2 regions of the Mediterraneibacter sp. 210702-DFI.5.30 genome follow, and region 2 is predicted to be linked to the other one. Evidence: predicted binding sites of a transcription regulator. Region 2 holds the regulator's gene; the other holds the start of a gene.
What was found. The regulator Rex, encoded in region 2, represses fermentation and respiration genes when NADH is low (regulators of the CRP and FNR family bind a similar motif). The targets are predictions, from matches to a motif close to ATTGTTAANTANTTAACAAT.
Positions count from the first base shown of each region.

Region 1 (4,111 bases), 160 kb from region 2:
AGGGTTCATGAAGTTCTGTCCAAGTCCTCCAAACAACTGTTTCACAACAATGATGGCAAATACTGCACCAAGCACACCCATCCACCACGGGAGTGTCGGAGGAAGATTCAATGCGAGCAGAAGTCCTGTTACAACCGCACTGAAATCATTGATCGTAATTGGCTTATGCATTAATTTTTCATAAAGATACTCAGATAAAACAGCCGCTGCCGTTGTAACAACTACAAGAATCCAGGCATTCTCATGACGGAAATTCCAGATTCCGAAAAATGTAGCCGGAAGAAGTGCGATCACAACATAAAGCATAATGTTGCTGCTTGTCACTTTATCACGGATATGCGGCGAAGAAGATACGTTATATTTCTCGTTCACTTTACTTCAACCTCTCTTATTTCTTCTTTCTATTCGCCAATGCTGTCTTACGCATTGAACCAATTGCCTGTTTCAGCTGACGTTTCGCCGGACAGACATAACTGCAGGAACCACATTCCACACATTCCAATCCATTCCATGCAACAAAAGATGCCTCATCTTTTCTCTTTGAAAAGTCTGCAAGTCTGGATGGAATAATTCTGCTTGGACAGATCTCCACACATCTTCCACAGTTAATACATGCAGTCTCAAGACTCTTTGCCACAACGTCTTCTTTAAAAAGCAGAATAGAGGAAGAAGTCTTTGTAACCGGTGCATCCATTGTCACCATGGCAAATCCCATCATCGGTCCTCCGGAGATCAGTTTCTGCGGTTCCGCTTTCAAACCTCCTGCTGCCTCAACCAGCTCTCTGTGGTTTATTCCAAAAGGAGCCATAAAGTTTCCTGGTTTTTCGACTGCATCGCCGCTCACTGTAACAACACGTTCCATCAACGGTTTTCCTTTGATTACCGCATTGTGGATTCCAATCAAAGTCTCCACGTTATCAACAATACATCCTGCATCTGCCGGAAGCATGGTAGAATTGATTGCTCGTTTTGTCACTGCATAGATCAACTGACGTTCTGCCCCCTGTGGATATTTTGTCATCAATGCTTTCACATCAATTCTTGGTTCGCCGGCAACTGCTTTCTGTAACTTTTCAATACAATCTTTCTTGTTATCCTCTACAGCAAAAACACCTCTTGCATTTGGGAATAAAGAAAGGATGACCTTCATTCCGCTGACAAGATCTTCTGTATACTCGAGCATTCTTCTGTAATCTGCAGTGATATAAGGTTCACACTCAGCACAGTTTGCAATAATATATTCTATCTTATCCGGTTCCTTCGGAGAAAGCTTTACCTTTGTAGGGAATCCTGCACCACCCATTCCTACGATTCCGGCATCTCCAATCTTATTAATGATTTCTTCCCTTGTCATCTCTTCCAAAGGCTTTACCGGTTCATATTCAACTTCCTTATACTCTCCATCGTTTTCTACAACAATGCACTCCACCTGGGATCCAGTTGGATTAAAACGTTGTTCCAATCCTTTCACTTTACCGGAGACAGATGAATAGATCGGAGAAGATACAAATCCTCCCGCTTCAGCAATCAACTGTCCTTTCAGCACACAATCGCCTTTCTTAACTACCGGTTTAGCCGGTGCTCCTATATGCTGTGAAAGTGGATAGACCAGTTCACCCTGAGGTACTACAGGTCTGATTGGCTGATCCTTTGAAAAACGTTTTCCATCATCTGGATGGATTCCGCCTTTAAATGTCAAAAGCCCCATCTCATTTCCTTCCTTTCTTTTATCATTGTCATTACAACAATAATATTTTAATTTTGTAATACTTATTTTACTAGAATGCGCTCTGAAAATCTAGCAAATATGTAATAATTCTTGTATCTTTCGCTATACATCTTGTCGAATTTTTAACAGAAAAAGAACCTGCCAATGGCAGGTTCTTCTAAAAAATAATTTATATCTTATTCCTCTGTCTCTCCAGCGTTGTCAGCCTCAAGAGCTTTCATGCTCAGGCTGATCTTCTTCTCTGCTTCGTTAAGATCAACGATCTTAGCTGTGATTTCCTGTCCGATTGCAAGAACATCAGATGGTTTCTCAACATGAGCTCTTGAAATCTGGGATACATGAAGAAGTGCGTCAACTCCCGGTGCAAGTTCTACGAATGCACCAAAGTCTGTCATACGTGCAACTTTTCCTGTAACTACTGTACCTACAGCGAAATCTTCTGCTGCATTTACCCATGGATTTGTCTCTGGGAATTTCAGGCTGAGCGCAATCTTTGTATCATGAATGTCTTTTACAAGAACTTTCAGTGTATCTCCTACATGGAATACTTTCTTCGGATTGTCAACTCTTCCCCATGACATCTCTGAGATGTGAAGAAGTCCGTCAACACCACCAAGGTCAACGAATGCTCCGAAATCTGTTACATTCTTAACAGTTCCTTCTACTGTATCACCAACATTGAGTTTCGCGAACAGCTCTTTCTGCTTCTCAGCACGCTCTGCTACAAGAAGCTGTCTTCTATCACCGATCACACGGTTTCTTCTCGGGTTGAACTCGCTGATTACGAATTCGATTTCCTGTCCTTCATACTTGCTGAGATCTTTCTCATAAGAATCGGAAACAAGGCTTGCCGGGATAAATACTCTTACTTCATCAACTGTTGTACAAATACCGCCGCCAAGAATCTGTGTAACTGTAGCTTTCAGCACTTCGTGGTTTTCATATGCTTCGCGCAGTCTCTCATTTCCTTTTTCTGCAGCCAGTCTCTTATATGTAAGAAGAACCTGACCCTCTCCGTCATTTACTTTCAGTACCTTAACTGTCATTGTATCACCTACGGATACAACTGTTGTAAGGTCAAGAGACTGATCGTTGGAATATTCGCTCTTTGTGATGATACCGTCTGCTTTATATCCAATGTTCAGGATAATCTCATCCGGTTTCACGTCGATTACTGTACCTTCGACAACCTCTCCATTGTGAATTGTTTTAAATGACTCTTCTAACATCTGTTCAAAAGATAATTCTGACATTATTTTGAACCTCCTCAATTATATTGTTGGGCGTGGATGCCCCTGCTGTAATACCTACCGTTTCCACTGACCCTAATTGATTCAAATCCAAATCGCCAAGTGTCTGTATATAGTACGTATTGTTACATGCTTTGCGGCATATTTCAAATAACTTCTGGGTATTGGAACTATGTTTGTCACCAATAACGATCATAGCATCCACCGTCTCTGCTATGCTCTGCGCTTCTGTCTGGCGCTCCTTCGTAGCATTACAGATTGTATTTAAAACACTTACATCATAACTCTTTTTTTCAAGAATTTCAACTAATTCTTTAAATTTATTGTAATTAAATGTCGTCTGGGCAACGATACAAATCTTTTTCCCCTGCTCACAAGAATAATTTTCTGCTTCTTCCTTTGTCTGAAAGACCTCTACATGGTCTCCTGCCCAGCCCTTAATTCCCTGAACCTCCGGATGTTCCGGATTTCCAATGATAATAATATTCTCGCCCATCTCACTGTGTTTCTGCACGATATTATGGATTTTCTTAACAAATGGACACGTAGCATCTACAATCTGGATTTTCTTACTTTCCAATCTGTCATACACATCTTTTGCCACCCCATGAGAGCGGATAATAACAGTTCCCCTTTCCAGTGTATCCAGCTCTTCTTCGCTGCGAAGGACGATCACACCTTTCTGCTCCAGATCTTTCACCACTTCTTCATTATGGATAATCGGACCATACGTATAGATCGGAAGATTCTGATTCTCTTTCACCTGTTCGTAAACTGTATCCACTGCACGCTTAACGCCGAAACAAAATCCAGCTGATTTCGCCTTTATTACTTTCATTCTATCCAACTCCTGCAAATTTATCTATGACAATATCTGGAAATCGTGTTTACAACTTCTTTCAGTGTCATATCCGAACTGTCAACAAGTATCGCATCCTCTGCTTTTTTCAGTGGCGCGATTTTTCTTGTCATATCACGGTAGTCTCTTTCTTCAATATCTTTCTCTATCTCTTTCAGATCGCACTGCACTCCCTTTTCAACAAGCTCTTTATATCTTCTCTTTGCTCTGATTTCTACGCTTGCTGTAAGATAGATTTTTACATCTGCATCTGGAAGCACATGGGTACCAATG
Region 1 is NZ_JAJCME010000006.1:28,402-32,512, reverse strand. It holds gene LI126_RS07855 (RnfABCDGE type electron transport complex subunit D) at 1-372, opposite strand, end outside; gene rsxC (electron transport complex subunit RsxC) at 389-1,708, opposite strand; gene rpsA (30S ribosomal protein S1) at 1,906-2,982, opposite strand; gene ispH (4-hydroxy-3-methylbut-2-enyl diphosphate reductase) at 2,963-3,817, opposite strand; gene cmk ((d)CMP kinase) at 3,838-4,111, opposite strand, start outside.
Region 1: rsxC (electron transport complex subunit RsxC) is a predicted target of Rex. The motif match lies at 1,840-1,859, and genes of this name have one in related genera.

Region 2 (4,111 bases):
GAAGCAGGAGTGGATGCAGCAGAATTGCCTGAATTGGATACATTTTCTGCATTTGTTTCATTTCCAGAAGCATAAGCAAGTGTCAGTGCTTCTTTTTTCTCCAGATAATAATCGTAGTTTCCGATGTAATTAACAAATGTCTGATTCACCAGTTCAAGGATCCGGGAGGCGGTCTGATTGATAAAATAACGGTCATGGGATACATAAAGTATCGTTCCGCTGTAGTTATTTAATGCTTCTTCCAGAATTTCTTTGGAAGTAATATCCAGATGGTTGGTTGGCTCATCAAGGATTAGAAAATTTGCTTCCGAAAGCATAAGTTTGGCAAGTGATACGCGGCCTTTTTCTCCACCGCTTAACGTATGAATTTCTTTGAACACTTCATCTCCGGTAAACTGGAATGCAGCGAGTGTATTTCTGATCTGTGTATTGGTAAGATCAGGATAGTCATCAGAAATCTCATCAAAAATGGTCTTATCATCATGAAGTACGTGATGTTCCTGGTCGTAATAACCAATCGTCACTTTGGATCCAAGTGTGAATTCGCCCTGATCCGCTGCGATAACCTGATTAATGATCTTTAAAAGTGTTGTCTTTCCGGTTCCGTTATCACCAATCACAGCGACATGTTCGCCACGTTTGATTTCAAAACTGATATCACTGAAGAGAACCTGACTGTCAAATTGCTTTGAGAGATGTTCCACTGTAAGAACATCATTTCCGCTGATCTGCGATGGTTCCAGCGTAAAATGCATTTCTTTCGTACTGTCAACCGGTTTGTCCAATGGCGTAATCCTGTCAAGCATTTTCTCACGACTCTCTGCACGTTTGATTGATTTTTCACGATTGAAAGACTTTAATTTATCAATAACAGCCTGCTGATGTTTGATCTCACGCTGCTGATTCATGTATTCTTTCAGCTGTGCATCTCGGATCTGCTGTTTTTTCATTGCATAATCTTTATAATTTCCAAGGTACATGCGAACCTGTGCATTGTCAATCTCAACAACTTTTGTGACAACACGATTCAGGAAATAACGGTCATGGGAGACGATAAATACCGCTCCGGAATAATTGATCAGATATGTTTCCAGCCAGGCAATGGAATTCAGATCCAGGTGGTTTGTCGGCTCATCAAGCAGGAGGATATCCGGACTTGTAAGCAGTAATTTTCCGAGAGAAACACGGGTCTTCTGACCTCCTGAAAGTGTATCTGTCTGTTTATTAAAATCGTCTTCCGTAAACCCAAGTCCCTTTAATACACCTGTAATCTCACTTTCACAGGCATAACCGTTTCTTGCATCAAATTCAGACTGTAGACGATTGTAGGTCTCCAGGCGGCTCTGCAATTCCTCACCCTCCAGATGCTTCAGTTCATGTTCAATGGAACGAATCTGAGCTTCCATTGCAAAAATATCCGCCTTTGCACTTTTTACTTCCTCATAAATGGTATTTCCGGATTTTAAATCCTGACGCTGCGCAAGATAACCGAGTGTCTTTCCTTTCGCGAGAATAACATCTCCACCATCAAGAGGTTCTTCTCCGATGATCATCTTAAGGATTGTTGATTTCCCGGCGCCGTTCACACCGACAAGAGCAGCTTTCTCACGATCTTCAATATGAAAGGAGCCGTCTCGTACAATTTCGCGTTCCCCAAACGCTTTTTCTATATTGTGACATGCGAGTATCATATATTTTCACCTCGTTTTTTGACTTCTAACATTATCATTATATAGAAAAATGTCGAAAATACAAGGAAAATATATGGATTTTAAAGGTTTTTGCAAAACAAAAGTTTGACAGAACTTTAACTCTTTTATATAATAAAGAGTAGTTTAAGAGTGGAGGGCTAAAAATTGGAACAAAGAAAGATATCACGCGCAGTCATTTCCAGACTTCCGAGGTACTACAGATATCTGGGAGATCTGCTGGAGGCTGGCGTAGAGAGAATTTCATCCAGTGACTTGAGTAAGAAGATGCATGTAACGGCTTCACAGATACGTCAGGATCTGAATAATTTCGGTGGATTCGGCCAGCAGGGGTACGGATACAATGTGAAATATCTTTATACAGAGATTGGAAAGATCTTAGGATTGGATAGATGTCATAATTTTATTATCATTGGTGCCGGTAATTTAGGACAGGCACTGGCAAACTATGCTTCCTTCGAAAGAAGCGGATTTATTCTGAAAAGTCTTTTCGATGTGAATCCTCGACTGGAAGGCGTAACGATCAGGGGGATTCCTGTGCGTATGGTTGATGAACTGGAAGATTTTCTTAAGAATAATGACATTGAAATTGCTGCACTGACACTTCCAAAATCAAAAGCAATTGAAGTGGCTGATATTCTGGTAGATAACGGTGTGAAGGGAATTTGGAATTTTGCACATACAGACCTTTCCCTTCCAAAGGATGTGGTCGTTGAGAACGTACATTTATCTGACACACTGATGAAGTTATCTTACAACCTTTGTCAGCAGGATAAAGAATAGAATCTAGCAAAGCTGCAAGGATGCTGTGGGACCAACTGACAAAAGGAGGTTTCGCAGCATCTGTTCATGTTAAAAGGAATTAATAATGTTAGAAAGGTCAGGCGATAAGCATGAGATATCTTCCAAATGGGAAGCAGATGAGTGAAGCTGATGCACACACAATTCATGAAATTGGGATTCCATCCCTTGTACTTATGGAACGTGCAGCACTTCAGATTGTCGAGACAATGCATAAGAAAAATATTTCCACAGAAAAAAGTCTGATTGTTTGTGGAAGCGGCAACAATGGTGGCGACGGATTTGCAGTAGCAAGGCTCTTAACCGAACAGGGAAAGCATGCAGATGTACTATTTGCAGGGAAAGAAGCTTCTTTAAGTGAAGAATGTCGATGTCAGAAACAGATTGTAGAAAATATGGGGATTTCTGTATTCACAGAATTCCCGGATGAAGAATATACTGTAATAATTGATGCTGTATTTGGTGTTGGACTCTGCCGTGAAATCACAGAACATTATAAAGATGTGATTGACTGGATGAATCTTCAGGATGCAGAAAAAGTTGCTGTTGATATTCCATCCGGAATCTGTGCTGCAACAGGAAAGATTCTTGGGACAGCATTTCGAGCCGACCTTACAGTATGTATGGCATGTGTAAAATTAGGCTGTGAGCTTTTCCCTGGCAAGTCGTATGCAGGAGAGAGCATTCCGGTTGCGATTGGAATTGATCCGAAATATTTTTCGAATCGCCTGGATGTTTGTTATACCTTTGACAAAAATGATCTTGAAAAACTTCTTCCTTCGAGAATGATGAATTCGCACAAGGGAAGTTATGGAAAAGTTCTTATGATCACCGGAAGTCCCGGGATGGCTGGTGCTGCATTTCTTTCTGCCTGTGCTGCCTATACAGTTGGTGCCGGTCTAGTACAGATTTATACAGCAAGTGAAAACCGTCTGGCACTGCAGGAACTTCTTCCGGAGGCAATCATATCCTGCTATGATTCTTATGATGACAGTCAACTGTCTCATCTTCTTGACTGGGCTGATGTGGTTTGTATTGGCTGTGGACTTGGAATGGGACAGATTTCCGAAAAGATATTGAAAAATGTATTGAAAAATGTATCTTGTCCATGTGTCATAGATGCCGATGGACTTAATTTACTGAGCAGGAATATAGAGTTATTAAATCAATGTTGTGCACCTGTGATTTTAACTCCACATATGAAAGAAATGTCAAGGCTGACCGGATGGAGTATTGATACGATCATGGAAGATCGCTTCCAGGCACTTGATCAGATCATAAAACAATCCGGACCGGATACAAAATCATCCATAATCTGTGTGTTAAAAGACAGTCGTACTGTTGTCGCACAGACAAATCGGCAGAGATTTGTAAATCTCGCTGGTAATAACTCTATGGCAAAAGGTGGTTCCGGAGACGTTCTCGCCGGAACGATTGCAGGACTTCTTGCACAGCATATGGCACCATTTGAAGCCACTACTGTGGGAGTTTTCCTACATGCCTGTGGTGGAGATGAAGCGAAAAAGAGCAAAGGAAGTTACAGCGTATTAGCCAGAGACCTAATTCAGGGCATGGCCGATGCAATGAAGAATGCAAAGGAG
Region 2 is NZ_JAJCME010000006.1:192,604-196,714, reverse strand. It holds gene abc-f (ribosomal protection-like ABC-F family protein) at 1-1,691, opposite strand, end outside; gene LI126_RS08620 (redox-sensing transcriptional repressor Rex) at 1,857-2,492, shown strand; gene LI126_RS08615 (NAD(P)H-hydrate dehydratase) at 2,603-4,111, shown strand, end outside.